Regions from separate parts of the Pseudarthrobacter oxydans genome, predicted to be linked through region 4. Evidence: predicted binding sites of a transcription regulator. Region 4 holds the regulator's gene; each other region holds the start of a gene.
The links. Region 4 encodes Rex, which represses fermentation and respiration genes when NADH is low (regulators of the CRP and FNR family bind a similar motif). Its sites were predicted from a motif close to CTTGTGAANNNNTTCACAAG; they were not measured.
Positions count from the first base shown of each region.

Region 1: SMD14_RS11885 (glyceraldehyde-3-phosphate dehydrogenase) is a predicted target of Rex. The motif match lies at 5,408-5,427, and genes of this name have one in related genera.
Region 2: araB (ribulokinase) is a predicted target of Rex. The motif match lies at 4,930-4,949, and genes of this name have one in related genera.
Region 3: benA (benzoate 1,2-dioxygenase large subunit) is a predicted target of Rex. The motif match lies at 2,777-2,796, and genes of this name have one in related genera.

Region 1 is NZ_CP139438.1:2,639,908-2,647,158, reverse strand. Features, by position in the region: gene epsC (serine O-acetyltransferase EpsC) at 1-41, opposite strand, end outside; gene cysK (cysteine synthase A) at 81-1,016, opposite strand; gene msrA (peptide-methionine (S)-S-oxide reductase MsrA) at 1,081-1,605, opposite strand; gene SMD14_RS11910 (Nif3-like dinuclear metal center hexameric protein) at 1,708-2,646, shown strand; gene SMD14_RS11905 (C4-type zinc ribbon domain-containing protein) at 2,767-3,504, shown strand; gene SMD14_RS11900 (peroxide stress protein YaaA) at 3,585-4,349, opposite strand; RNA gene rnpB (RNase P RNA component class A) at 4,406-4,797, shown strand; gene SMD14_RS11890 (TspO/MBR family protein) at 4,843-5,385, shown strand; gene SMD14_RS11885 (glyceraldehyde-3-phosphate dehydrogenase) at 5,679-7,121, shown strand; gene SMD14_RS11880 (hypothetical protein) at 7,197-7,251, shown strand, end outside.
Region 2 is NZ_CP139438.1:833,629-840,879, forward strand. Features, by position in the region: gene SMD14_RS03870 (thioredoxin domain-containing protein) at 1-543, shown strand, start outside; tRNA gene SMD14_RS03875 (tRNA-Thr) at 701-777, shown strand; gene SMD14_RS03880 (ChaB family protein) at 854-1,279, shown strand; gene SMD14_RS03885 (elongation factor G-like protein EF-G2) at 1,378-3,549, shown strand; gene SMD14_RS03890 (MFS transporter) at 3,561-4,814, shown strand; gene araB (ribulokinase) at 5,090-6,850, shown strand; gene SMD14_RS03900 (L-ribulose-5-phosphate 4-epimerase) at 6,847-7,251, shown strand, end outside.
Region 3 is NZ_CP139438.1:2,077,371-2,084,621, reverse strand. Features, by position in the region: gene benC (benzoate 1,2-dioxygenase electron transfer component BenC) at 1-603, opposite strand, end outside; gene benB (benzoate 1,2-dioxygenase small subunit) at 725-1,261, opposite strand; gene benA (benzoate 1,2-dioxygenase large subunit) at 1,297-2,682, opposite strand; gene catA (catechol 1,2-dioxygenase) at 3,011-3,895, shown strand; gene SMD14_RS09410 (benzoate/H(+) symporter BenE family transporter) at 4,005-5,330, shown strand; gene SMD14_RS09405 (thermonuclease family protein) at 5,943-6,356, shown strand; gene SMD14_RS09400 (right-handed parallel beta-helix repeat-containing protein) at 6,485-7,251, opposite strand, start outside.
Region 4 is NZ_CP139438.1:3,592,852-3,600,102, forward strand. Features, by position in the region: gene SMD14_RS16410 (TlpA family protein disulfide reductase) at 1-68, opposite strand, end outside; gene SMD14_RS16415 (histidine phosphatase family protein) at 71-751, opposite strand; gene SMD14_RS16420 (YceI family protein) at 949-1,497, shown strand; gene SMD14_RS16425 (hypothetical protein) at 1,611-2,078, shown strand; gene SMD14_RS16430 (hypothetical protein) at 2,188-3,009, shown strand; gene SMD14_RS16435 (redox-sensing transcriptional repressor Rex) at 3,071-3,775, opposite strand; gene SMD14_RS16440 (glutaredoxin family protein) at 3,880-4,134, opposite strand; gene SMD14_RS16445 (HAD family phosphatase) at 4,224-5,042, shown strand; gene SMD14_RS16450 (30S ribosomal protein bS22) at 5,110-5,208, opposite strand; gene SMD14_RS16455 (helix-turn-helix domain-containing protein) at 5,359-5,571, opposite strand; gene SMD14_RS16460 (3-deoxy-7-phosphoheptulonate synthase) at 5,726-6,880, opposite strand; gene SMD14_RS16465 (acetylxylan esterase) at 7,122-7,251, opposite strand, start outside.

The DNA.
Region 1 (7,251 bases), 950 kb from region 4:
GCGGCGTCGAGGTCTTCCTTTAGTCTTGCGAAAAAGCCCACAAAGTTCTTTCTACAGGAAACGGGCGAACAGCGGCTGGATCAGCCGCGGATGTCGTCATAGAGGACGGTGGAGATGTAACGCTCACCGAAGTCACAGACAACAGCCACGATCAGCTTCCCCGCGTTTTCGGGACGCTTGGCCAGTTCCAGGGCACCCCAGACAATGGCGCCGGAGGAGATGCCGCCCAGGATGCCTTCCTTGACGCCAAGCTCGCGGGCCACCCGGACGGAATCCTCAAGCGTGGCGTCCAGGACCTCGTCATAGACGTTGGTGTCCAGGATTTCAGGCACGAAGTTGGCGCCGATGCCCTGGATCTTGTGCGGGCCGGGTGCGCCGCCATTGAGGATGGCGGAGTCCTTGGGCTCGATCGCGACGATCTGGACGCCGGGCTTGCGCTCCTTGAGGACCTGGCCGACGCCGGTGACGGTTCCGCCGGTGCCTACGCCCGCGACGAAGATGTCCACTGCGCCGTCGGTGTCCGCCCAGATTTCCTCCGCCGTGGTGGTGCGGTGGATTTCGGGATTGGCTTCGTTGGCGAACTGCTGTGCCCAGATGGAGTTCTCGGTGTTGGCCACGATTTCCTGGGCCTTCTCCACCGCGCCGCGCATTCCCTCGGAACCCGGAGTCAGGACGATCTCGGCGCCAAAGGCGCGCAGCATGACGCGGCGTTCCGTGGACATGGTCTCCGGCATGGTGAGGATGACCTTGTAGCCGCGGGCAGCACCCACCATTGCCAGGGCGATGCCGGTGTTTCCGGAGGTGCCTTCAACAATGGTTCCGCCGGGCTTCAGTGCACCGGACTTCTCGGCGGCATCGACAATGGCAACACCGATACGGTCTTTGACGCTGTTGGCCGGGTTGTAGAACTCAAGCTTGACGGCGACGGTGGCATCCAGGCCCTCGCTGAGCCGGTTGAGCTTGACCAGCGGGGTCCCGCCGACCAGCTGTGTCACATCGTCATAGATCCGTGCCATGTACATACGCCTATCTCTGAGGGGTGAATACTGAGGTCAGCCTAACGAGGCCGCGTAAGCGTGGCTAAGCGTTAAGCCATGCAGAGTAATATTTCCTGGCCTTGGCGAGCTTGGGGTTGATGATCACCTGGCAGTACCCCTGTTCTGGATGCTTGGCGTAATAGTTCTGGTGGAACTCCTCCGCGACATGGAAGCGGGGCAGCCGGCTGACCTCCGTGACAATCGGATGGGCCCACAGTGCCTGGTTCCGGTCGATCGCTTTTTCAAAGAGGATCTTCTCTTCGGTGGTCTCATAGAACATCGACGAACGGTACTGGGTGCCGACGTCGTAGCCCTGGCGGTTCAGCGTGGTGGGATCGTGCAGGGCGAAGAACATGTCCAGGATGACCTCCGCCGGGATGGTCTCCTCGTCGAACGTCACGGCAACAACCTCGGCATGGCCGGTGGTGCCGTTGCAGACCGAGTAGTAGTCCGGTTGCGGATCGTGGCCCCCGGTATAGCCGGACACCACCGAGCTGACGCCCTTGGTCTTCTGGTAAACGGCGTCGAGGCACCAGAAGCAGCCTCCGCCTAAAACAAAAGTTTTCATGACCTCTTCAATGGTTGGGGGCGCGGGAAGATTCCCGGGCCGTCCAGGGGCGGCGGCTGTAAACGTGCGGTCCGGACGGCCCGATGGGGTAAAACTAAGACTATGGAACCTGCGGACACCGACGTTACCGGCCCGGACAACATCGACGGCGGCACTGGCAACGGCGGCGCACCCTCCGGCGGGCCTGGGGCAGCGGAGTCCGCGGAGGCGCCCACCCTGGGTGAACTGCTCCTGGCCGTGGAAGAGCTGTGGCCCGAATCCCTGGCAGAGAACTGGGACGAAGTGGGACTGGTGGCAGGCCATCCCTCCGCGCCCGTCACCAAGGTGATGTTCGCCGTCGACCCAACCCTGGAAGTCATTGAGGAGGCGGTGGAGTGGGGCGCGGAACTCCTGATCACACACCATCCCCTCCTCCTGAAGGGCGTCACCAGCGTCGCCGCCACCACCCCCAAGGGCCGGGCAGTGCACCGGTTGATCGAGTCCGGCACCGCTTTGCTGACCGTCCACACCAACGGTGATTCCGCCGTCGGCGGCGTATCCGACGTCCTCGCCGACGCGCTCGGCCTCCAGGACGCCGCCCCGCTCACGGTGGCCGCAAACGGCCTCCCGGAAGAGGGCATCGGGCGGGTGGGGGACCTGGCGGAGGCCATGACCCTCGGCGATTTTGCGGCCCGCGTGTTCGGGATCCTCCCGTCCGTTGCCGGGGGAGTGCGGGTTTCCGGCGACAAGGACGGCCTGGTCCGGCGCATCGCCGTATGCGGTGGTGCCGGGGACTCCCTCTTCAATGAGGTCAGAGCCAGCAACGCGGACGTCTATGTCACCGCTGACCTGCGTCACCACCCGGCGTCGGAAGCCCGGGAGGCCGCCCTGAACGGCCGGCCCTACCTGGTGGATGTGTCCCATTTCGCCAGCGAGTGGCTGTGGCTGCCTGCCGCTGCGGCTGCGCTGGGCAATGTCCTCGCCGACCAGGGCCATGACGTTGAAATCCGGGTCAGCACTACCAACAGCGATCCCTGGGACTTCATCCTGACCCCGGGCTAGGCCTTGAATGCGAGGTCCGGTGGCGACGCAGCGAGGCGGGGGAGCAGGCCACGCGCTAGAGTCTAGGAAGCGCCGATCAGGTGCCCGGCCCCGGCCGGTAGGGATCAAGCGGAGGTAAATGTGGCGAAGGCAGCACCGGCGGAACAGTTGAAGTTGCTTGAGCTGCAGGGGCTGGACGCCAAGCTTAAGTCGCTCGCCAACCGCCGCCGCTCCCTGGAAAACGATCCCCGCATCAAGGACCTTGAGGCGGCCCTGTCTGTTGCCAATGGCGAGCTTGGTGCGGCGAAGGTGGCTGTCCATGACGCCGAGGCCGAACTGAAGCGGGCCGAGGCGGACGTGGAACAGGTCGCCTCGCGAATCCAGCGGGACGAGGCGCGGCTGAACAGCGGCACCGGGTTGTCCAAGGACCTGGTGGCCCTCCAGAAGGACATCGCCTCGCTCAACAAGCGTCGCTCGGACCTTGAGGACATCGAACTCGAGGTAATGGAGCGGCTGGACTCCCTTCGCGCCAGGCAGGCGGCGCAGCAGGGGATTGTGGACGATATCCAGGGATCCTTCGGCACCATCCGCGCCGAGCTGGATGCGGAACTGGCTGAGGTGGAGGCGGAAGCGAGCGGGCTCCGCACCCGGCGCGCCGAATTCGCTGCGGGGCTCGACGCCGGCCTGCTCGCCGTCTACGAAAAAACGCTCGCCAAGCGGGGCGTGGGCGCCGCCCGGCTGTTCCACGGCACGTCCGAAGCGTCAGGCATGAAGCTGAGCCCCGGCGACCTGGCCGAGATCAAGGCAGCCGCCGCTGACGACATCGTCTTCTGCCCGGACTCGGGCGCCATCCTGGTCCGCTCGGAGGAATGGGCCTGACCCAACTAAGTAGCGCTAAGTGTCGTTTTGGCGGCTCATAACGACACTTAGCGCTACCTAGTTGGGGAGGGGCGGGGGAATCAGCCCGGCAGGATGATGTTTAGCGCGTGGGGTTTCTTCGCTGACCCGTCCACGAGCTCTGCCTGCCACACTTCCCGGGCGGCCTTTGCAAGGTCCGACGGCGTCGCTGGAGCCTTGCCCCGCCGGGTCAGCAGGTGCCGCGCCAGTTCGCCGCGGGTGTGCTTGGCGAAATGGCTCACCACTTTCCGCACGCCCTGCACTTCGGTGAACACGTTGACCGTAACGGTCTGCGCCGCCGGCGGCGCCCACGCTGCGGCGTAGGTGCTGGACCGGCAGTCAACCAGCAGCTGCCCCTCGGTGAGCGGCGCCAGTGCACTGGACAGGTGCGGCTTCCAGAACGAGGCGAGGCGGCCGACGTCGGGCAGCGCCGTCCCCATTGACAGCCGGTAGGCGGGCACGCTGTCCCCGAAGCGGATGGCGCCCCAGAGGGCGGAGATCACCAGCACCGACTCGTCTGCCTTGCGCCGCTGCACAGGGGTGAGCGTCTTGTAGCCCAGTGCGTCGTACAGCACGCCGGAGTAGATCTGGTGGGCGGGAGCCGCGGGTTCAGCGTGGAGCCGGGTGTTGCGGTCGACGTCGTCCTTCAGCGAGGCCCCGACCCCCAGCAACGCGAGGGCGTCCTCGTGCGCGCTCACCGCCCCCAGTGCGTCGAGCACCTTGGCGCGGCAGGAGTTCAGGTCCGGGAAGCTCAGGGAAGGCCAGTCGACGGCGGAACCACGGATCGCGGGCGTCTTGCCTTCGGAAGGGGGGAGCAGAATCAGCACCGTCCGATCCTACCGGCGCAGGGAATGCGGCACCGCGCCGGTAGACTGGACCTGGATGGGTTGACCAGGCGGCCGCGCGTCACGCAAGTGGCTCGAGGAACGTCCGGGCTCCACAGGGCAGGGTGGTGGGTAACGCCCACTCGGGGTAACCCGCAGGCCAGTGCCACAGAGAACAGACCGCCTGGGTCGCGCCGGTTTGAAAGCGGCACGAACCAGGTAAGGGTGAAACGGTGGTGTAAGAGACCACCAGCTTCCCGGGTGACCGGGAAGGCTAGGTAAACCCCACCCGGAGCAAGGCCAGACAGGACACGTTTGAGGGCTGCCCGCCCGAGTGTCCGGGTAGGCCGCTGGAGGGCGCCGGCAACGGCGCTCGTAGATGGATGGCCGCTACTCCCGCACCGGCAACGTGGCGGGAGCACAGAACCCGGCGTATCGGTCAACCCATCCACCCATTCCGGTTTGACCTTGAGAGTTGTGTTGGGGATCCTGAACCGTGCCCGCAAATATTGACCCGCCCTCCGGCTATGGAGCCGCCCAACCGCAGGGTTCCGCCCGCGGACGGCAGGCTGTTGCCCTGGCCGGGTTCCTTGCGCTCTCCGCTGCAGCCTGGGCCTTGGCGTCGGTCCCCATCATCCTGAATTCCGGCGGCTGGTTCGCGGGGTCGGTCAAGGCTCCCTGGATGCCGCCGGGCTGGATGTTCAGGAGCATGTGGATGCTGCTCTACGCGGGGGTGGCGGTTGCCGCCTGGCTCGTCTGGCGGAAAGGGGAGCTGAGGGGAGGCGCCCTGGCCGGGTACCTTGTCCAGCTGGTGCTCAACGCCGCGTGGCCGCTGGCCTTCTTCGGGCTCTTTCCGGTATTTGGAGCCGCTGCACTCTGGGCTGCTTTCCTGGTGATTGCCGGGCTGGCGGCGTCCCTCGCCTTCCTCGTTGTGCGGTTCGGTCCGGTGAGCCCGGCTGCCGGCCTCCTGATGCTGCCCTATTTTTCGTGGGTTGTGTTTTCGGCCAGCCTCAATCTCTATTCGGCCATCCACAACTGATGCCCCGGACGCAAGGCCGTTCCCTGTGAGTGATTTCACGTGGTTCCGGCCGGTTCAGGGGGGCCGGCCAACTTAGAATGGAGACCGGACGCAGGAGTTCTTCCGCCGGGGTTGCGTTCGCAGCCGGCGGTTTTTCTTTGCACGCGATCCAGGCGCCTGGGGGCCGACCCCTGCAGGCGCGGGTGCCCCTGCACAACATGTGGTGGCCGACATCCGTGTACGAGGACGTACACGGCTGAACCGAGGAAGGTATTTCTGTGAGCCAGACGTCAGATTCTTGTCTTGATACGTGGATGGGCCGGGAGGCCCTCGCCGAGGCCATGATTCCGGTGATCGGCCGGCTGTACCGCGAAAACAACGTGGTCACCAGCATCCATGGCCGGAGTTTGATCAACAAGTCCACCATGAACATCCTCAAGGCGCACCGTTTTGCACGCCGGATGAGCAAGGACGAGCTGCTCCTGGAGGAGACCGCGCCGCTGCTGAACACCCTGGCCGGCCTGGAGCTCGGTGCTGCTGCGATCGACATCGCACGGTTGAACCAGAAGTTCAAGGAAGAGGGCAGCGGCGCCACGCTGGAAGAATTCCTCCGCGCGGAACTTGCCGACGTTGTGGGCAAGCGCGGCGGCGACGACCGCACCAGCACCGACGTGGTGCTTTACGGCTTTGGCCGGATCGGCCGGCTTCTGGCCCGCCTCCTCATCGAAAAGGCCGGCGGCGGCCATGGCCTCCGCCTGCGCGCCATCGTGGTCCGCAAGGGCGCTGACAACGATCTCTCCAAGCGTGCCAGCCTCCTGCGCCGCGACTCCGTCCACGGGTCCTTCGAAGGGACCATCAGGATCGACGAGGAAGCCAACACCATCACGGCCAACGGCGTGCAGGTACAGGTCATCTACTCGGACAACCCTGCCACCATCGACTACACCGCCTTCGGCATCAACAATGCCCTGGTGGTGGACAACACCGGCCGCTGGCGTGACCGGGAAGGGCTGTCCCAGCACCTGCAGAGCAAGGGCGTGGCACGGGTTCTCCTGACCGCGCCGGGCAAGGGCGACCTGAAGAACATCGTCCACGGCATCAACCACGGCACCATAGAGGACACTGACCAGATCGTGTCCGCCGCGTCCTGCACCACCAACGCCATCACGCCGGTGCTGAAGGCCGTCAACGACAAGTTCGGCGTCGTGCACGGCCATGTGGAGACGGTGCACTCCTTCACCAACGACCAGAACCTGATCGACAACTTCCATAAGGGTGACCGACGCGGCCGCTCCGCCGCACTGAACATGGTCATCACGGAGACCGGTGCCGCCAAAGCCGTGGCCAAGGCACTGCCTGAGCTGCTCGGGAAGCTCACAGGCAGCTCCATCCGGGTCCCCACCCCTGACGTCTCCCTGGCGATCCTGAACCTCCGCCTGGAGAACGGGACCACCAAGGACGAGATCAACAACTACCTCCGCGAGATGTCCCTGCACTCGGACCTGCGGAAGCAGATCGACTACATCGACTCACCCGAAGTTGTCTCCACTGACTTCGTCGGTTCCCGCCGCGCGGGCATCGTGGACGGCCTGGCCACTGTGTCCACAGACAAAAACGTCGTCCTCTACGTCTGGTACGACAACGAGTTCGGCTACAGCTGCCAGGTGGTCCGCGTGATGGAGGAAATGGCAGGGGTCAACCCGCCGTCCTTCCCCGCAAAGGAATCCGCCGCGGCCCTCGCAGCGATCGCCGTTTAGGCCGGGGCCGCCGGTCCCGCGAGTTCCCGGCTGATTCTGCTGGAATCAGCCGGGAAACGGGACCACACTGGTGGCATGGACAAAAATTCGACACTTCAGCACGAAACAACCCTTGAGCACGCCCTCGACG
Region 2 (7,251 bases), 1.7 Mb from region 4:
ACACAGCCCAACCCCGTGGTGGCGCCGGGGGCCGAGGCCGAAGCGGGACAGCCGGTCAAGGTCATTGCATACATCGACTTCATCTGCCCCGTTTGCCTCCGGTTCGAGGAAACATACAACGAGGCCCTGACCAGCCTTCGCAATGAAGGCAAGATCACTATGGAGTACCGGCCGCTGGGCTTCCTGGACCGCCAGTCCAGCACCAACTACTCCTCACGTTCCGCGAACGCCGCCGCGTGCGTTGCAGACAAGGCCCCCGGGAAGTACGCGGATTACATCAATATCCTCTTCGACAACCAGCCCGCCGAGGGCGGAGCCGGCCTGTCTGATGACAAGTTGAAGTCCCTGGCCAGCGACGTTGGCGCAGACATCAACAGCTGCGTGGACGACAAGACTTTCCGTCCCTACGTCAAGTACTCCACCGACCTTGCCGCAAACTCCGGCATCTCGGGGACGCCCACCATCTTCATCGACGGCAAGAAGTGGGACGGCGCCTCGGACCTGAACGCCGAGATCCAGGCGGCCATCGACGCCAAGGCCTAAGAGCCCAACGGCACATCGGCGGCCCGTTCCGGATTCTTCCCGGAACGGGCCGCCGTCTTTAAGGCCGGTATGGGGCCTTGGCGCGGGCGTTTTTACCACCGGCGCCACTTGGGCTAACCTTATCTAGCGCCGTTCAGGCGCCAGCCCGCAGGGGCACGCCTCCTTAGCTCAGTTGGCCAGAGCACCGCTCTTGTAAAGCGGGGGTCGTCGGTTCGAATCCGACAGGGGGCTCCACTACCCTCTCCTCTCCGGACGGCTAAGCTGGTTCTATCCCGAACATCAGCCTGCTGATAAAAGGAGTGTGGGTGCCATGCCCAAGACCGGAAAGAACGGCCACGCCCGCAAGGATGAGCTGCCCTCGACCCTGCAGCGCTCCGGGCGGAAGGCCCAGGACACGTTCGCCAAAACCTACGATTCAGCCCTTGAGAGCTACGACAATGACGAGCAAAGGGCCGCCCGGGCAGCCTACGCCTCGCTCAAGCACAGCTACGAGAAGGTGGGCGACCACTGGGAGCCGAAGGAAAAACGCGGCCCCTCGGACAAACGGGCCGAAGGGGGCGTGCGGTCCTCCGAGCCCACCGCGGGCGGCGTGAACGCGAACGCCTCGAAGGAACATCTCTATAAGCTCGCGCAGGAGCTGCACATCGACGGCCGTTCGAAGATGGACAAGGACGAACTGGTCAAAGCCATCCAGAAGGCCAACGATGCGGCTACGCGGAAGGCCCGCGGCTCGTAATTTCCCTTCTGCCTGCCCTTGCCGTACAGCCCCTGCAGGGTGTCGAATCAGAGGACATGTTCAGCCCGGTTGGATGGCGAAGGCGCCAGGAGGTTCCCATGTCGGTCAGAGGCACCAAGGACTCAGCCAGGACAGCGGCCGGAAGGAACGGACCCGAGTCCCGACGTGCCGATGCCTCCGCCGGAATCGCAGCAGAGGAGCCCGCCAAAATCCGGAACGTGGCGCTTGTAGGCCATTCAGGTGCCGGGAAGACCATGCTGATCGAGGCGCTGCTCGCTGCCAACGGCATGATCACCCGCAAGGGATCCATTCCGGACGGGACCACCGTCAGCGATTCCGACCCCGCCGCGGTCCACCAGCAGCGCTCAGTGACCCTGTCGCTGGTGCCGCTGCTGGTTGACGGCATCAAAGTGAACCTCCTGGACACCCCGGGTTACCCGGATTTCATCGGCGAACTCCGTGCAGGACTCCGCGCCGCGGATGCCGCCCTGTTCGTGGTGTCCGCGGTCGACGGAATCGACGCCACCACCACCGCGCTGTGGGATGAATGCGAGCACATGCGCCTGCCCCGTGCCGTCGCCATCACCCGCATGGACCACCCGCGGGCAGATTACGACGGCGTCCTGGCCGCCTGCCGGAAGTCCTTCGGCGAGGGCGTCCTGCCGCTGTACGTTCCGGTCCGGACGGGCGCTGAGGTCACCGGCCTGCTCGGCCTGCTGTCCGGGACGGTCAGCGATTACTCATCCGGGGAGCTGTCCGCAACGATGCGCGAAGCGACCCCCGACGAACTTGCGGCCGTCGGTGCCGCCAGGGGGGACCTCATCGAGGGGATCATCGGCGAGAGCGAAGACGAAACCCTGATGGACCGCTACCTGGCAGGCGAGGACATCGAAACCGACGTCCTTGTCGCTGACCTGGAAACCGCCGTCGAGCGCGGGTCCTTTTTCCCCGTCCTGTCCACGTCGGCCGTCAGCGGACTGGGGACCGCGGAACTGGTGGAGGTCCTGGTCCGGGCCTTCCCGCCTCCGTCGGACGGCCGGGTGCCCGAGGTGACGGACCTGGCGGGCGCGCCCGCCGGGCCCTTGTCCTGCGATCCGGAGGGCCAGTTGGCGGCAGAGGTGGTCCGCACCTCCATCGACCCGTTCCTGGGCCGGATCTGCCTGGTCCGGGTTTTCTCCGGCACGCTCCGGGAGGATGCTCCGGTGCACGTTACCGGCCAGGGCCTGGCCGACCGCGGCCACCAGGACCACGACACGGACGAACGCGTTACGCACCTCTACTCCCCGCTCGGTGCCTCGCTGCGGCCTGTCCCGCACTGCGTGGCGGGGGACATTTGCGCGGTGGCGAAACTGGGAAGCGCCGAAACCGGAGACACCATCTCCGGCCGGGACCGGCCGCTGCTGCTGGCCACCTGGGAGATGCCCGAGCCGCTGCTGCCCGTGGCCGTGGAGGCTGATTCGCGCAGTGACGAAGACGCCCTGGCGCGCAGCCTGGGGAAGATCGCGGCCGGCGATCCCACCTTGCGGGTGGAACGGAACCAGGAAACGCATCAGCTCGTCCTTTGGTGCATGGGGGAGGCCCACGCCGAGGTGGTGCTGGACAGGTTGCGGGACCAGGGCGTGAAGCTGCATACGGTGGACGTGGTGACGCCCTTGCGTGAAACTTTCTCGGCCCCCGCCGCCGGCCATGGGCGGCACGTCAAGCAGTCCGGCGGCCACGGGCAATATGCTGTCTGCGATATTGACGTGGAACCCCTGCCACGCGGCGGGGGCTTCGAATTCGTGGACAGGACGGTGGGCGGCGTGATCCCGGGGACGTTCATCCCGTCCGTGGAGAAGGGCGTCCGTGCCCAGATGGAAAAGGGGGTCAGCGCGGGCTTCCCGGTGGTGGACCTGCGGGTGACGCTCACGGGAGGCAAAGCGCACAGCGTGGATTCCTCCGATGCCGCATTCCAGGCCGCCGGGGCGCTGGCCCTGCGCGAGGCGGCGGCAGCAGGGCGGATCCAACTCCTGGAGCCGGTGTCATCGGTGGTCATCACTGTGACGGACGAGCACGTGGGGTCCGTGATGAGTGACTTGTCCGCCAGGCGCGGCAGGCTCACCGGAACCACCTCCTCCGGTGACGGCCTGACCGAAATCAGCGCTGAAGTCCCGGACCAGGAACTGCTGCGCTATGCCGTCGATTTGCGGGCCCTCACCGCGGGATCCGGGCGCTTCCGCCGCCGGTACCTGCGGCATGATCCGGTACCCGCCAGCTTCAGCACCCCGTAGCCGCACCTGCCATGAACGACGCAGCCAGGAAGATCCAGCGCGTCTACCTGACGCTGACCCTGGGAAACACCCTGGCGGCCTCGTTCATCTGGGGCATCAACACGCTCTTCCTGCTGGATGCGGGCCTAAGCAACCTGGAGACCTTTGCCGCGAATGCCTTCTTTACGGCCGGCATGGTGCTGTTCGAGGTGCCGACCGGAGTAGTGGCGGACAGTTGGGGCCGCCGGGTTTCCTTCCTGCTGGGCACACTCACGCTGGCCGGGTCCACCTTCCTGTACTACCTGCTGTGGCAGTTTTCAGCCCCGTTCTGGTGGTGGGCCGTGGTCTCGGTCCTGCTGGGCCTGGGCTTCACCTTCTTCTCCGGCGCAGTGGAGGCCTGGCTGGTGGACGCCCTGAGTTTCGCCGGTTACGAAGGCGGGCTGGAAACGGTGCTTGGCCGGGGGCAGATGGTCTCCGGCGTTGCCATGCTGGCGGGCTCCGTGGCCGGCGGGGTCATTGCCCAGGCCAGCAACCTCGGTGTTCCGTTCCTCGTTCGGGTGGGCGTGCTCACCGCCATGTTCGCCGTGGCCTTCCTGCTCATGCACGACGTCGGCTTCACGCCTGAACGTTCGGCCCATCCGCTGCAGGCCACCCGGGCAGTATTGCGGGCATCCGTGGACAACGGACTGAAGAACCCGCCCGTCCGCTTCATCATGCTGGCGGCCCCGTTCACCGAAGGGGTGGGCATCTACGTTTTCTATGCCCTGCAGCCCTACCTGCTTCAGCTTTTCGGAGACCCGCGGGCCTATGCCATAGCGGGCCTGGCGGCGGCCCTGGTGGCAGGAGCGGACGTCGTCGGCGGATGGATGGCGCCCCGGGTCCGGAAACTGGTCCGGCGGCGGACCAGCGTGCTGATAGCCACGAACGTGGCCAGTGCACTCATCCTGGTGGTGCTCATGTTCACCAGCGTCTTCTGGCTGGCGTTGGTGCTCCTGGCACTCTGGGCAATCGTGTCCTCGGCCGGCACGCCCGTCCGGCAGGCATATCTGAACGACATGATTGCCTCGAAGCAGCGTGCCACAGTGCTGAGCTTCGATTCCCTGCTGGGCTCGGCCGGGGGAGTGGTGGTGCAGCCGCTGCTCGGCCGGACCGCGGACCTCTACGGCTACCCGGCTTCACTGGCCGTGGGTGGGGCAGTGCAACTGATTGCGGCTCCCTTTATCCTGCTCAGCCGTCGGCAGCGCTCGCCGGCGGATGTTGCTACCGGAGTCGCGGCAGCGCCCTGAACAATGCCCGTAAGCCATGCCCGGGACAGCAGGGGGCGAAGTGCCGCGGGCGCCTAACGTACGTGAGGGACCCCCGGGTCCCGGACGTGATCCGGAACCGGTCAATATAGATGAATTTGTGAACGCTAACAAGAGTGTCCTCGCGGAAACTCCGAAAACCTTTGACCTCATTGACTTCTTCTTTGTTAGCGTTCACACTTGCTGCAGCACTTAGCTCGACCCTGACCCTACAAAACCGGTAATGAGGCCTCTGCCTCCCGGATGGAGGCAACCCCATGCCAGCTGCGTTGTTCACTTCCAGCTCCGACGTCCACCCCGACCACTGCGTGATCGGGGTGGACTACGGAACCCTGTCAGGCCGTGCCGTGGTGGTGCGGGTCCGCGACGGCAAGGAGCTCGGCAGCGCCGTCCATGAGTATCCCCATGCAGTGGTGACCGGCTCCCTGCCCAAAGACGTGGCGGGCGACGACGGAGCACGGCTTCCCGGGGAATGGGCGCTTCAGGTGCCCAACGACTACAGGGACGTCCTGCGCATAGCCGTTCCCGCCGCGGTGGCCGCCGCGGGGATCGACCCGGCCGCCGTCGTCGGTATTGCCACCGACTTCACCGCCTGCACCATGGTGCCCGTCAAGGCCGATGGCACGCCCCTGAACGAATTGCCGGGCTATGCCAACCGGCCGCATGCCTACGTGAAGCTCTGGCGCCACCACGCCGCCCAAGGGCAGGCCGACCGGATCAACCGGCTGGCCGCCGAACGGGGCGAAGAGTGGCTTCCGCGGTACGGGGGCCTGATCTCCTCCGAGTGGGAGTTCGCCAAAGGCCTGCAGCTGCTGGAAGAGGATTCGGAGGCCTACGCCGCCATGGACCACTGGGTGGAGGCGGCCGACTGGATCGTCTGGCAGCTGTGCGGCCGCTACGTCCGCAACGCCTGCACCGCCGGCTACAAGGGCATCTACCAGGACGGGCGGTATCCCTCGGCGGATTTCCTGGCCGCCCTGAACCCGGACTTCAAGGACTTTGTCAGTTCCAAGCTGGAGCACGCCATCGGGCGGCTGGGGGACGCCGCCGGCACCCTGACGGCGGAGGCGGCAGCCTGGACCGGGCTGCCGGAGGGCATCGCCGTGGCCGTGGGAAACGTTGACGCCCACGTCACGGTCCCTGCCGCCAAGGCAGTGGAAGCCGGCCAGCTGGTGGCCATCATGGGCACCTCCACCTGCCACGTCATGAACGGCAACGAACTGCGGGAAGTGCCGGGAATGTGCGGGGCAGTGGACGGCGGCATCGTGCCGGGCCTGTGGGGCTACGAGGCCGGGCAGTCCGGCGTGGGGGACATCTTCGGCTGGTTCACCAAGTACGGCGTCCCGCCCGAATACCACCAGGCTGCCAGGGACGGCGGGCTGGGGATCCATGAGTACCTCACCGAACTGGCGTCGCGGCAGGCCATCGGGGAGCACGGCCTGATCGCACTCGACTGGCACTCGGGCAACCGCTCGGTGCTGGTGGACCATGAGCTGTCCGGCATCGTGGTGGGCCAGACCCTCGCCACCAGGCCCGAGGACACCTACCGCGCCCTGCTGGAAGCCACGGCCTTCGGAACCCGCACCATCGTGGACGCCTTCCGCGACGCCGGGGTTCCGGTCAGGGAATTCATCGTGGCCGGCGGCCTGCTCAAGAACAGGCTCCTGATGCAGATCTACGCGGACGCCACCGGCCTTCAGCTGTCCACCATCGGCTCGGAGCAGGGTCCGGCCCTGGGATCCGCCATCCACGCCGCCGTCGCCGCCGGAGAATACGCTGACATCCGGGAAGCTGCCGCCGCCATGGGTTCCGAACCCGGTGAGGTCTACACGCCCATCCCGGAAAACGTGGCCGCTTACGAGGAACTCTTCCAGGAGTACAAGGCCCTGCACGACTACTTTGGCCGCGGCGGCAACGACGTGATGCACCGGCTCAAGGCCATCCAGCGCAAAGCTGCCCGGACCGCCCTGCCCGGTGCCGGCTCCGCCGCCGAAACGGCCGTGGAGGTGTCCGCATGAGTGCAGGGAATGGAACCGGAACCGGGATCCTGGAAACCATCGCCCGGGTCCGTGAAGAAGTGTGCGCGCTGCATGCCGAGCTGACCCGCTACGAACTGGTGGTGTGGACCGCGGGCAACGTTTCCGCCCGGGTGCCGGGCACCGACCTGATGGTCATCAAGCCCTCCGGGGTCGCCTACCAGGACCTGACCCCGGAGCAGATGATCGTGACCGACCTGCACGGCACGCCCGTCAGGGGCACCAACGTCGGTGGCGGCGGCACGGTGGACTGGGGCAACCCGCCGCTGTCTCCGTCGTCGGACACAGCAGCGCACGCCTACGTCTACCGGCACATGCCGGAGGTGGGCGGCGTGGTGCACACCCACTCCACCTACGCCACCGCCTGGGCTGCGAGGGGGGAG
Region 3 (7,251 bases), 1.5 Mb from region 4:
GAAGAACGATCCGTAGGGGCCGGTGAACTCGATGGAGTCGCCTACTGCGGCGCGGTCCCGCAGGTACTCGGACATGGCGCCCTGCGGGGTTACGCGGACCATGAAGGACGCGTCCTGCACCTCGGGTCCGCTGCTGAAGGAGTAGGAGCGCTCGGCGTCGGTGCCGGGGACCCTGAGGTTGACGTACTGGCCGGGAAGGAAGGCCAGTGCGTCCCGGTTATCCACCTCGAGGGTGAAGGACACCGTGGTGTCCGTGTGCCGGTTGAGCTCCTTGATGGTGGAGCTGAAGGTGGCCGCCGCCGTCTTGGCCGACTCCGACGTGGCCGGGATCTGGATGGCAAGGTCGGACTCGGGGACGGCCTGGCAGGTCAGCAGGTAGCCCTTTTCGAGTTCCTCTTCGGTCATGGCGTCGTCAATGTAGTCGCCCGGGTCGAAGGTGCCGGAATCGCAGAACGCCTTGCAGGTGCCGCAGGCGCCGTCGCGGCAGTCGGACGGAATGTTGATGCGCGCCTTGTAGGCCGCGTCCATGACGGTCTCATAGTCGCCGACCTTGATGACTTTGGTGACGCCGTCTTCGAAGCTGAGGGCTACTTTATGGCCCATGGTGTCCTCCTGGCTGGGCGGGCGCGTCGTCGCGTCCCGGGAAAGTTCTGGCGTGCCCGGCGGGCACGGGATGGGAACTGCCGTACGGCACCCGGGACTTCCGGGCGCCGGTTCGGGCAGGTCAGATCATGTAGACGTCCACCACGTGGTGGATGTAGTCGTTCTTCAGGACTACCTTCTTCTTCAGGATCACCGGTTCCGGGCCGGAAAGGTCGATCGTGTAGTAGCTGGTGCCGAAATATGTGTCCGTCGTGTTGTAGCGGAAGTAGAGCGTGAACCAGTTGAAGCGCACCTCGACCCGGCCGCCGTCGTTCGCCAAAACCTCAACGTCCGTGATGTTGTGCCCCGTGCGCGGCTCGGGGAGGGAGGTGGCCGATGACCTGTCGGTCTTGATCCGGAACACCCGGTCCTCGATGCCGCCGCGGTTGTCGTAGTAGATCAGGGAGATCTCGTTCTGCGGGTCCTGCGTCAGCTGGTCATCCACGTCCCAGGCCGGCATCCAGAATTCGGAGTCGGGGTGGTAGCACTCGAGCCACTCATCGAACTGGCGGTCGTCCAGCAGGCGGGCTTCCCGGTAAAGGAAGGCACGGACGGTTTCGAGGATTGCAATGTCCTCCGCGGCCTTGAGGACCGGGGCGGTTTGGGTCAGGCTGGTCATTGTGTCTGCGCTCTCTGTGGTTCCGGTGGGCTCTGTCAGGCGGAGGCGGGGACGGAGGCCAGCGCGGAACGCTCCTCTTCCTCCGCCAGGGCACGGTCCATGACTTCCTTCCAGTACCCGTGCTGGATGGGGTAGAGCCCTTCATCTTCGGTGCGCACTCCGGAGGCGATGACCTTGGTCATGCCCAGGGCCTGGGCCTGCTCGTCCGGGCCGGCGATCTCGTGGGTGGAGCCGCGGGTCATGTCGTTCCAGGGGGCGCTGGTGGCCCAGTAGGTCTTGTTGCAGGAGCGGAATTCCTCCAGGTCGTCCGGGGTGGCCATGCCGGTGGCGTTGAAGAAGTCCTCGTACTGGCGGATGCGCTTGGAACGGTTCTCCTGGGACTCGCCCTTGGGTGCGATGCAGTAGATCGTCACCTCGGTCTGGTCCGCGGAAATCGGCCGGAAGTGGCGGATCTGCGAGGAGAACTGGTCCATGATGTAGACGTTCGGGTACAGGCACAGGTTGCGCGAGATGTTGATCATGAAGTTGGCCATCTCCTCGCCGTACTTCTGGACCAGTTCCTCCCGGCGGTCCCAGAGCGGACGGTCCTCGGGGTTGGTCCACTCCTGCCACAGCAGCAGGTGCCCGTGGTCGTAGGAGTAGAAGCCGCCCTTGACCTTGCCCCACTTGCCGGCATCCATGGCCTTGGTTTTGTTGGCCGAGTCACCGGCGCTGCGGCGGGCCGTGGTGGCGGCGTAGTTCCAGTGCACGGCCGTGACGTGGTAGCCGTCGGCGCCGTTTTCGGCCTGGACCTTCCAGTTGCCGTCGTAGGTGTAGGTGGAGGAGCCGCGCAGCACTTCCAGGCCTTCGGGTGACTGGTCCACGATCGAGTCGATCACCTTGGTGGCATCCCCCAGGTGCTGCTCGAGCGGCAGCACGTCGGCCTTCAGCGAGCCGAACAGGAAGCCGCGGTAGGACTCGAAGCGGGCCACCTTGGTGAGGTCGTGCGATCCTTCCTTGTTGAAGGTCTCGGGGTAGCCGGCGTTCCGGGAATCCTTGACCTTCAGCAGCTCGCCGGAGTTCTTGAACGTCCAGCCGTGGAACGGGCAGGTGAAGGTGGTGCGGTTGTCCGTCTTGCGGCGGCACAGCATGGCGCCGCGATGGGAACAGGCGTTGACGATGCAGTTGAGCTTCTCGTCCTTGTCCCGGGTGATCATCACCGGGGTGCGGCCTATGTACGTGGTGAAGTAATCGCCTACGTTGGGAATCTGGGACTCGTGGGCCAGGTACACCCAGTTGCCTTCAAAAATATGCTTCATCTCAAGTTCGAAGATCTCCTGGTCGGTGAAGATTTCGCGCTTGGCCCGGATGATGCCGTTCTCACGGTCGTCGATCACGGCGTCGGCAAGGACCTCGCGGGCATGGATCAGGTTCTCGGTCATGGCGTGCTCCCTCATTGGAGATTGCTGGACGGATGGGCGGGAGGTCCGGGCTGGCGTCGTTGCCGGCGGTGGACGTTAGAGGCAATTCTTCCCCCTCGTGACTGGTCTCACATCAGGCAAACACCTAGGGTCGACCAAGGGTGTCTTTATGTATCGATCATGACTAAAAAGCAGCATTATCAATATTTGTTTCGTCATTATCTTCGGACCTACGATGAGACAGACATCACGCGACGCCACGATCGGCAGGCACTCTGCACCGGCGTCCTGCGGCGGGTCCAGGAGACCTTTCTGGGCCCCAATTTCAAAGACGAAGGTGGAGACCGCCATGACTGAGACCCAAGTGGATACCAGGAACGAGAACGAGGGCACAGCCGTTGAAGCCGGCTCGAAGGCCACCGAACGCTTCGCCGCTTCCGGCAAGCTTTCGGAACTGCGCGTGCCCAAGGAGCGCGTGAGCCTGCTGGCCGGCGCGCTCATCAAGGCCGCCAACGACATCGTCGTTGAGCACCAGGTCACTTACGAGGAGTACAACGCGCTGAAGGCTTGGCTGATCAAGGTGGGTACCGACGGTGAGTGGCCGCTGTTCCTTGACGTGTGGCTCGAGCACACGGTCGAGGACGTCAACTCCCAGGACCGCCCCGGCACCAGGGGCACCATTGAAGGCCCGTACTACGTGCCCGGATCGCCGGAGCTTGCGACGCCGGCCACCGTCCTCATGCGCGACGGCGAAGAGGGCACCCCCCTGCGTTTCACCGGCCAGTTCACGGACACCAACGGCAATGCCCTGCAGGGCGCACAGGTGGAGATCTGGCACGCGGACGCCGCCGGCTTCTACTCGCAGTACGCCCCGGGCCTGCCGGAGTGGCTCTTCCGGGCCACGGTCAAAGCCGACGACGAAGGCCGTTTTGAAATCAACACCATGCGTCCGGCGCCGTACCAGATCCCCACGGACGGCGCCTGCGGCCAGCTCATTGAGGCGGCCGGCTGGCACGCCTGGCGTCCGGCCCACATCCACATCAAGGTATCGGCACCCGGCTACCAGCCCGTCACCCAGCAGCTCTACTTCCCGGGCGACCCGCACAACGCTGACGACATCGCCTCGGCCGTCAAGCCTGAACTGATGCTGGACCCCAAACCCCGCACGGACGGCGGGGCCGGAGAGGACGCCGTGTACAACTACGTCCTCGCCAAGGAAGGCGAGACCAAGTAGGCCTTTGCCCCTACTGTCTGAGGCCGGGCGCCAGGACCCGGCCACATGGCGCCCCGGAGCTGCATCTTCGGGGCGCCTGCCTGTTCCAACCACGCAGCCAGGAGCCAGGATGCCCACTTTCCGCCAGGACCCGGCGGCCCAGCCGGAAGCCGCAGCAGAACCCGTCACTGGAGGGCCGGCTCCCGGACTGTCGGCCGCGGAGATGCCGCCCGCGCGGCAACCGCTGCTGGAACGGCCCGGACGCCGCCCCGCCGGACCACGCCGTTTCCTTCGGGACGTGGCGCCGACCTACCTGTCCAACGGTGCCATTGGCCTGGTCTTCACCGCCTCCGGGCCCATCGCCGTCACCCTCGCCGTCGGGGCAGCAGGCGGGCTGAGCCAGGAACAGCTCGCCTCGTGGGTTTTCGGCATCCTGTTCTCCGGCGGAGCAGCGACACTGATCATGTCGCTGCTGTACCGGCAGCCGCTGGGGTTCGCCTGGTCGATTCCAGGCACGGTTCTGCTCGGGCCGTCGCTGCACCATCTTTCCTTCGCGGAAGTGGTGGGCACGTTCTTCACAGCCGGCCTGCTCGTCCTGGCCCTGGGCGCCACCGGAGTGGTCCGTCGGATCATGGCGATGATCCCCATGCCGATCGTCATGGCCATGGTCGCCGCCGTGTTCCTCCGCTTCGGCACGGACATCATCTCCGCAAGCCAGGCCAATCCGGCCGTCGCCGCCCCGATGGTGGGCGCCTTCCTGCTCCTGACCGCCGTGCCGGCCCTGGGGAAATTCCTTCCCCCGGTCCTGGGGACGTTGGTGGCCGGTTGCCTGGCGGTGGCGGTCAGCGGGCAGTATGTTCCCGGGGAGCCGGGACCGCTCCTGGCCGTCCCGGCCTTCACCCCTCCGGTGTTCACGTGGGCGTCGCAGCTGGAACTGTTGGTTCCCCTGGCCTTGACGGTGTTGTTCGTCCAGAACGGCCAGGGCATCGCCGTGCTTCGGGCCGCAGGACACCGGCCGCCCGTCAACGCTTTCGCCATCGTGTCCGGCGCGTTCTCCTTGCTGAACGCCGGCTTAGGCGCGGTATCAGCATGCGTGACGGGCCCTACGAACGCCCTGTTGACGTCGTCGGGAGTTAAGGAACGGCAGTACACAGCGGCGGTGACCTACGGTTGCCTCGCACTGGGCTGCGCAGCGCTGGCTCCCACCCTGACCCGGCTGATGCTGGCCACGCCCAAGGAATTCGTCCTGGTCCTGGGCGGAATCGCGATGCTGCGGGCACTCCAGCAGGCGTTCGTGACCGCCTTCTCCACCACCTTCACCCTGGGAGCGCTGGTGACCTTCGTGGTGACCATCTCCGGCCTGGATCTGTTCAACATCCACGCAGCCTTCTGGGGCCTGGTCATCGGATACTCCGCCTCACGGCTGCTGGAGCGTCCGGACCATGCAGGATCATAAAAGCGGACCGGCGAGTACCCGGCGAAGGCGCCCCTAGGGTGTCCCTGCCCAAGAATTTCACCTGAGCTGGGCAAAACCATGGGAAGTCTTGATCCAGCCGCGGCATGGTTAACCCAGCAGCAGCACCAGCCGCACCGAGCCACTGGTCCAGCAGGCACCCAGCTGGATGCGCGGAACAGGAGTAGCCATGAATCAAGCACCCACACCGGACGTCGCCTCCGTCGTCGGCGGTAGCGGCACGGTTCACCGCGGGAGCCTGACGTGAAACGAATCGCACCGCTGAATGCCCTCGGCAGCCCCTCGCGCACTGGCGAAGCCAATGCGTCGACCCGCATCAGTTACCCCGTTACGGGGCGGCGGGCTCCATCCGCTGTTCCGCCGACATGGACCTCCGGCAACGGCCTTCAAGAGGCAGACCAAATCTGGCCCGACTGTTGCGACTGAAAGTGCCATCCGATGGCCACCCGAATACGGGCCGCCTGGCGCACGACGGCGACAGCTGCCCTCTTCGCCGTTTCGCTGGCCGGGTGCTCCCTACCGGGAAACGGCCCGAATCCAACCACGCCGGCGCCTGACCGGACCCTGCCAACACGGGCGGAAGGACCCTTTCCCGTGACCTCTGTCACTGACGGGGACACGGTCCGAGTCACCATCGATGGAAAATCGACCCGCGTCCGCCTCATCGGCATTGACACCCCGGAAGTCAGCGATCCAAGGAAGACGGTCCAGTGCTTCGGACTCGAAGCATCCCGGCGAGCCACCGAACTCATGGACGAAACCCAGGTCTGGCTGGAATACGATCCCAGCCAGAGTCGCCGCGACCGTTACGGCCGGACGCTGGCTTACGTCTGGCAATCTGCAGGCGTACTCGTCAACGAAAAAATGGTGGCCGAAGGGTTCGCCCACGAATACACCTATGAGACCCCCTACAAATACCAGGACAGGTTCCGTGAGGCCGAACAGGCCGCCCGTACTGCAGAACGGGGCCTGTGGAGCCCGGCCACGTGTGCAGGCAACACAAACTGAACGAGGCGGGTTCCCCGAGCGGCGCTGACGCTACTCAAACACGACCTCCTCTAACCGCGGCGAGAGAACTCAACCGACCACAAAGCAAAACCGCCTCGGACGAGGAGACCTCATTTACTGCGTGCCGCCTAGAATCCGATCGAGGGTGTAGCCCTAAAGGCATTAACAGCCCTGTCTGCAATGACTTGGGCGTCGCTTCCGGAATCAAGGATGGTATTCCGAGATGATGCGGGATCGACCATGACGGCCGTAACGGCGAATCCTTCCGACTCTTCGGTGGTCAGCAGGGCGTCCACTTGAGCCTCGAAGCAGGAATCACTTGACGTGGAGTGAACGTCTTTCGCCACCACATGGTTGTTGGAGACGAAGTTGCCCACCCCCGCCGTAAGCCGGATGATGACGGGCGTCGCCCCTGCCGGGCGGATGCTCTCCGAGTCGATGACCTCCGAAAAGTGGTTGTTGACAACAGTGTTGTTGCTGCCGCTGACCCGGAGAAGCCCGTTGAGGTCGTCCAGTCCATTGTCCACTCCCACAAAGGGCGTCCACGGCTCATGGTCACGCAGGAAGTGGTTTGTGGCCACGAGGTTTTCCGAACTCTCCGCGAGAACCACCATCCCGGGGTAGAACGAGTGCAAGCGGTTGTTGGTGACGCTTGACCGCGTCACACCGTTAAGGTGGACGCTGCTCGCGCCACGGGGGAACACGTTGTTCGCGGTGATCAGGAGGCCACCATGGTTCTCAGCGTAGATCGAGTGGCCCTTGGGGCCAGCTCCCACCAAGTTGTCGGTAATTTTTGATGCCTGTCCCCAGCCGCGCAGCTCGATGCAGCTTCCGCATTCGGCGATGAAGTTGTCGTGGATGGAAAGCGCGTCGGCGTTGTAGATGGTGAGGGCGT
Region 4 (7,251 bases):
GCAAGCAGGCTGCGGCGGGAGGTGACGGGCGCAGGGGGCAGCCCGTTCCTTTCATTACTGTCGGTCACTACTAGGCTCCAGGGGTGCTTGCCGCACCCGGAAGTAGGGAAGCCGCCGGTTCGCTGTACTGCACGCGCAGGAGCGCGCCGCCGTCGTCGAACACCAGCGACGTGATGGATGTCAGCGTGCATTCACGCTTCCGGGGGTCGTGCCACAGGGGCCTGCCCTCGGCGCTCAGCCGGGTGGCCCAGATGGGGAGCTGGTGGCTGACCATGATCGCTTCAGGCCCGTCCGTTCCGAAGTCCCCGGCTGCCAGTTCGATGGCGCGCAGCCGTGCATCCTGCACCGCTTCCATCACCCGGGAGGCCTGGTTCCTGTAGGGCTCGCCCCACGAGGGCCGCAGCGGGTTGACCAGCCGGGGCCAGTGCTTGGGCCGGCGAAGCTCCGCCTTGGTGACCTTCATGCCCTCGAAGTAGTTCTCCGCCTCGATGATCCGCTCGTCCGTGTGGATTTCCAGGTGCAGGGCGTCCGACGTCGGCCGTGCAGTTTCCTGCGCACGGTCCAGCGGCGACGCTGCCAGGTAGGTGATGCGGGCGCCGGCTGCGGCGCGGCGGCGGAAGTGCTCGGCGAGCATGCGCGCCATCTCCTGCCCCAGCTCGGAGAGGTGGAATTCGGGCAGCCTTCCGTACAGAACGCCGTCAGGGTTGTGGACCTCGCCGTGGCGGAGCAAATGGACAGTGGCTTGGGGCATGTTTACCAGTTTCTCAAAGATGGCGTGCGATCCGAAATCTTCTACACAGAGTAGAACTGAAGTTTTTGAAGAAATGTTCCGAAGATGGGAATGAAACATGCAAATGCATGTTTATACTGGATGCAGCAGTTAGTTGATACTTCAACAGATGAAGCTTCAATAGCAGAACCCTCACAGCACACACAAGGAGCAAAATCATGGCACTTCCCGCAGACGTCACCACCGGCACCTGGACCCTGGACAACTCCCACAGCGAGATCGGCTTCACCGTCCGCCACGCGGGCATCAGCAAGGTCCGCGGCCAGTTCAAGGAAGCCGCAGCAACCCTGGACCTCCCTGAGGATGTGGCCGGCGCGAAGATCAACGCCACCATCAACACGGCCAGCTTCGATTCCGGCGATGCCAACCGCGACGGCCACGTCAAGGGCGAGGACTTCTTCGACGTGGAGAAGTTCCCCGAGATCTCCTTCGTCTCCAACGGCCTGGTGGCCAAGGGCAACAGCTACGAGCTGACCGGGGACCTGACCATCAAGGGCGTCACCCGCCCCGTCACGCTGGACACCGAGTTCAACGGCGTGGCCGTGGACCCGTTCGGCAACACCCGCGCCGGCGTTTCCGCTGAGACCACCATCAGCCGCAAGGACTTCGGCCTGACCTGGAACGCTGTCCTGGAGACCGGCGGCGTCCTGGTGAGCGACAAGGTGGCCATCAACCTGGAACTGGCTTTCATCGCTCCCGCAGCGTAATCGCCTTTCCCGCCGGCACCCCGGCACTGGACGTCCGCAGTCCGGTGCCGGGGTGCCTCCTTTTAACTCCCGACTCCACTCCCCCCTCGCCGGAGGGGTTTACAGTGAGGGCCATGAGCAACTCTCCCAGCGCGCCCCGGACCGGTTTCGCCCGGATCTTCGCGGTGGCGGCCCTTCCCACCGAACTCAAGGTTTCGTTCTGGATCTGGTTCGTGGGCGGCATCCTGGGCCTGCTGGGGGGACTCCTCGGCATGCTGGCCTCCCTGGTGCTCTTCGCTGCTGCGCCGGGAGCCGCAACCCAGGTGCTGCTGCTCATGCTGCTGGCGGCCAGCGTGGGGGCGGCCCAGATCGTGTTCGCCCTCGCCATGAAAGAGGGGAAGCACCGGGCACGGCTGGGCCTGACGGCACTCACCGGCATCACCCTGGTCCTGGCCGTCGCCAACGGGGCCATGGGCGTGGGCCAGGCTGGCAACTGGGCTGCCTTCCTCATCAGCCTGGCCGCCACTGTCCTTCTCTGGCTGCCCCGTTCGCAGGCCTTCTTTGCCGCAGCAGGACGGCGCGGGAATACCTCTTCCGAATGACCCACAAGCCGCCCGCCCCGGAGTACGGTGGACTTAAGCCATGCTGGGGGTAGGGCACAGGACCATTCCCGGCAGCCTACCTGGAACCCGACATGCAAAAGGAACGCCCATGAGTACTCCCCCTGTCCCGCCTCCCGTTCCAAACGATCCCGAGTCCGGCTCCGAGCCTGGCACGCAGGGTCCCCGCTACGGCCAGAACGCACCCCAGTCCGGCGCCCCGCAGTACGGCCAGAACGCACCCCAGTACGGGCAGAGCGCCCCGCAGTACGGCCAGCAGTCCGGCGCGCCCCAGTACGGGCAGAACGCCCCGCAGTACGGCCAGCAGTCCGGCGCACCCCAGTACGGGCAAAACGCGCCGCAGTACGGCCAGAACCCGCCGGCGGCTCCGGGCTACGGGCAGCAGCCGTACGGGCAGTCACCCTACGCGCAATACCCGTCGGAGCAGCCGCAGCCGTCCGGAAGCACGGGCGTTCCCCAGCTGGTCAACATTTCGTTCTGGTTGCTGATCGCCTCTGCCGCCATCTTCGTTGCCTCCGCGCTTGCCGGCCTCACCACGCTGGATGATCCCCGGTTCCGCGATGTCTTCGACAGCCAGGTCCAGGGCACCGGCGCCGGAGTCACGTACGAGGATATGAAGGGTGTCATCGCCGGCACCCTGGTGGTTTTCACCATCATCGGCCTGGCGCTGTACTTGTTGGTGGCATTCTTTGTCCGCAAGGGCAAGAACTGGGCACGCATCCTGGGCACCGTCTTCGCGGCACTTTCCGTCCTGGGCCTCTTCGGCCCTCCCAGTTTCGCGACCATCGGCACGTTGTTGGGGATCGCGGCCATTGTGCTGCTCTACCTGCCTGGTGCCGCTCCGTATTTCCGGCGGCAGCAGCCGTTCGCCAATCCGTACGGCGGCAACATGGGCAACCCGTACGGCCGGTAGTCCAGGCACCAACCACCCTGCGGGCGTGGGTCCCGAAAAGCAGCCGGAACCGCGAAGGAACCTAGGCGGTCTGGCCCGGGGCCTGCGCCCGCTGTGCGTGGTAGGCCAGGATCTGCAGCTCCGTTGCCATGTCCACCTTGCGGAGGTTGACCCCCTCCGGCACCTGGAGCATCACGGGGGCGAAACTCAGGACGCTGCGGACGCCGGCCGCCACCACGCGGTCGCAAACATCCTGGGCCACGGCGGCCGGCAGTGCCAGCACCACCATGTTGGCCCCGGTCCGGTGCAACACCGCTTCCAGGTCGGCCACGTCGCTGACCCGCAGCCAGCCCACTTCGTTGCCCACCACCATCTGGTCCGCGTCAAAAATGGCAACTACGTCGAAGCCGCGGGATTCAAAGCCGCCGTACCGGGCCAGGGCCTTGCCCAGGTTGCCGGCACCCACGATCGCCACTTTCCAGTCGTGCGTAAGTCCCAGGGCGGCCGCGATGTGCCGGCTCAAGTACTGCACCTCGTAGCCCACACCGCGGGTTCCATACGAACCAACGTGGGAGAGGTCTTTGCGCAGGGTTGCGGAGCTGACGCCCGAGGCCTCGGCGAGGGATTCTGAGGAGACCCGCTCCACCCCCTCGGAGAGCAGGGTGTTGAGGGCGCGCAGGTAGAGGGTCAGCCGTGCCACGGCAGCGGGCGGAATCTGTTTACCCGCCGTGCCCGTGGCTCCCGGCAGGTCCGGGACAGCCTGGGGAGTTGAATCCAGCGAAGCCACCAGCTCCTCCCTCGCATTGCGTCGTGACACCACTCTAGAGCCCCATCAGCATTGCCAACAAAGCAGGTGACGCCGATGTCCGCATCATCACAAGGTGCTGCTCCCTACTGCGCCATTGCCTGCCGGAGCACGCGTTCAAGGCGGGCTTCGTCGATCTTCCAGAAATCGCGCTGCACCCCGTCCACCAGCACCACGGGGATTTCTTCCGCATAGCGTTCACGGAGTTCCGGCTGGTGGTCCACCAACTCCTCGTCCCACTCAAGTCCCAGCGATGCGGTAACCCGCCCGACGGCGTCGCGCGCGTCTTCGCAAAGGTGGCAGTCTGCTTTGGTGATGAGGAGGACGCGCGGTGAGGCCATGCCTTAACGGTATCCCCGTTGCCCGGGCGCGGCGACGTCCGGCGTGACACCGCAGTGGGATGAAGAGTGGATTGACTAGACTCAACTGCATGCCCGTTGAGAAATACGTCGCCGTAGTCACCAAGCCGGTTGCTGCGCCGCAGCCCGGCGAGGCGGCGTTCTTCGATGTGGACAACACCCTGATGCGCGGCGCCAGCCTCTTCCACGTTGCACGGAAGATGCACCAGCGCGGCGCCTTCACCATGACCCAGGCTGCCGGCTTTGCCTGGAAGCAGTTCAAGTTCGTGGCCCGCGGCGAGAACATCGACGACGTCCATGCGGTGCGCGACTCCGCCCTGACCCTCGCCGCGGGGATCACGGTCGACGACGTAAAAGCCTTGGGCGAAGAGGTCTACGACGAGATGATCGCCTCGAGGATCTGGCCCGGCGCCAAGGCCTTGGCGGAGCAGCACCTGCGGGTTGGCCGCCGGGTGTGGCTGGTGACCGCCACACCCATCGAAGTGGCCACCGTGATTTCCACCCGGCTGGGACTGACCGGAGCCCTGGGAACGGTGGGCGAAATACATGACGGCATGTACACGGGCCGGCTGGTGGGGGACATCCTGCACGGCTCCGCCAAGGCCGTTGCCGTCCGGGCCATTGCCGACGCCGAAGAGCTGGACCTGATGCGCTGCTGGGCCTACAGCGACTCCTACAACGACATCCCCCTGCTGACCCTGGTGGGCCACCCCGTGGCCATAAACCCGGACGCCCGTCTGCGCCGGCACGCCCGGGACAACAATTGGCCCGTCTACGACTTCCGCGCAGGCCGCCGCGCAGCCACGCTCGGGCTCAAAGCGGCAACGGCCTGCGGCGCCGTCTACGGTCTCTGGAAGGGGTTCGCCCGCATCCGGGGCCCCCGCGTCTAGGCAGCGCCAACAGAAATGCCCGCCACCTCGGAAGGCGGCGGGCATTTCCACGCAGTTCGAAGTATTGCTACTTCTTGTTGCGGCGCTGGTGACGGGTCTTGCGAAGCAACTTGCGGTGCTTCTTCTTGGCCATACGCTTGCGACGCTTCTTAATAACTGAACCCACGAAAGTTCCTCACAAACTAGATGCAGTACCTGTCTGATGGAAAAGGTTCGTGGACAGAGCTACGAACTGAACAACTGACAGATTCTTACAATGACGTAAAACGTTCCTTAACAGGGTACCGCTTCCGGGAGGCGGCTATGGACAAGCTTGTCAGGCGGTCTCGGTGTGGCCGTCCACCACAGCACCTTTGAGGTACTGCTCCACCGCCTGCTCCGGGACGCGGTAGGAGCGTCCGAAGCGCACTGCCGGCATTTCGCCGGAGTGGACCAGCCGGTACACGGTCATCTTGGAGACCCGCATAACCTGGGCGACTTCAGCCACGGTGAGGAACTTCGCGTTTGAGAAGTTCTGTTCTGGCGACATTTCCCATATTCCTTTGCTGACGGATGGACAACAGTGACCCCATGTTCATGCCAATGCGGTGTTCCGATGCTGAGCCATCCACCAACCACCTATCTAGATACTCTAGATGTTCCTGTGGCAGAAGTGAAAGTAGTACGGTCCCCTATTTCATCCCCTATTTAGTGAGAGCCGACTCCCTCCGCTTGCGGGCGGAGGCGGCCAGCTGGTCCAGGACAGAGACCGAAACATCCCACTCCATGCAGGCGTCCGTGACGCTCTGCCCGTACACCAGCTCCGGTCGTCCCGCGGCGTGCCCGGCAACATCGAGGTTCTGTGCGCCGCCCACCAGGAAGCTTTCCAGCATGACACCGGCAATCGCCTGGGCCGAAGTGCCGCCGTCTTCCAGCTGGGCGCCGATCTCCATGGCCACTTCGGCCTGGCGGTGGTGGCTCTTGCCGCTGTTGGCGTGGCTGGCGTCGACGATGAGGCGGGGGTTCAACTGCTTGCCTGCCAGCTTTGCCGAGGCAGCCTCCACGTCGGCGGCAGAGTAGTTCGGTCCCTTGCGCCCGCCGCGGAGGATGACATGGGCGTCCGGGTTTCCGGCGGTGGACACCAGCGCGGCCCGGCCGTCGCCATCAATGCCGAGGAAGGCCTGGGCGGCCGCCGCCGCGCCGCAGGCGTCGATGGCTACCTGGAGGTCGCCGTCGGTCCCGTTCTTGAAGCCGATGGGCATGGACAGGCCCGAGGCAAGCTGCCGGTGGATCTGGCTTTCGGTGGTGCGGGCCCCGATGGCGCCCCAGGAAATCAAATCCGCCATGTACTGCGGGCTGATCGGCTCGAGGAATTCCGTGGCCGTGGGCAGCCCCAGCGCGGTGACCTGCTGCAGGAAGCGCCGCGCGGTCCGCAGGCCGGTGACCATGTCGTGGCTGCCGTCCAGCCGCGGGTCGTTGATCAGGCCCTTCCAGCCCACCGTGGTGCGGGGCTTCTCGAAGTAGGTCCGCATGACGATGAGCAGGTCTTCCCGGTGCTTCTCGGCCTGGCTGACCAGCCGCCGCGCGTACTCCAGTCCCGCCTTCGGATCATGGATGGAGCAGGGTCCCACGATCACCAGCAGGCGGTCGTCCACACCGTCCATGATGGCGCGGACTTCGTCGCGTCCGCGTTCGACGACGTCCGCCGCCCGTGCGTCCAGCGGCAGTTCCGCGATGACTTCCTGGGGCGTGGGCAGCGCGGTGAATTCGCTGACACGCAGGTTGGACGTCGATTTTGCGGCTTCGGCGCCGGCGGCGGTCTGGGCTGTGGCGGATGCTTCTGCTGTTGCGGTGCTCATGTTCGGGTCCTGTTCCAGATGGGAAGCGGGCCCGGATCAGAACCCGCCGGAGAAACGGCGAAGGGCAGAGAATAATCTCTGCCCTGTTGGCTCTGAAGGAAAGTTGGATGCGTGTCAGTTAGACGCGGGCCCCTCCAGAGCCAACGAAAAATACGCATACCAACGGTTTGTCATGCCTTGAACCATAACCGCAACCTGTTGCCCCCCGCAAAGTGTTACGCCGCATCGCGGGACGGGCGGCCTACCCCAGCAGCTTCCGCAGGAACAGCAGCTGCCTGATCCAGTGGTGCTCCTGGCCGCCCTCGTGGTTGTTGAACCGGTACACCTCGATCTCTTTCGCAGCACCGGTGGCCGGAACGCCGGGCGTCCCG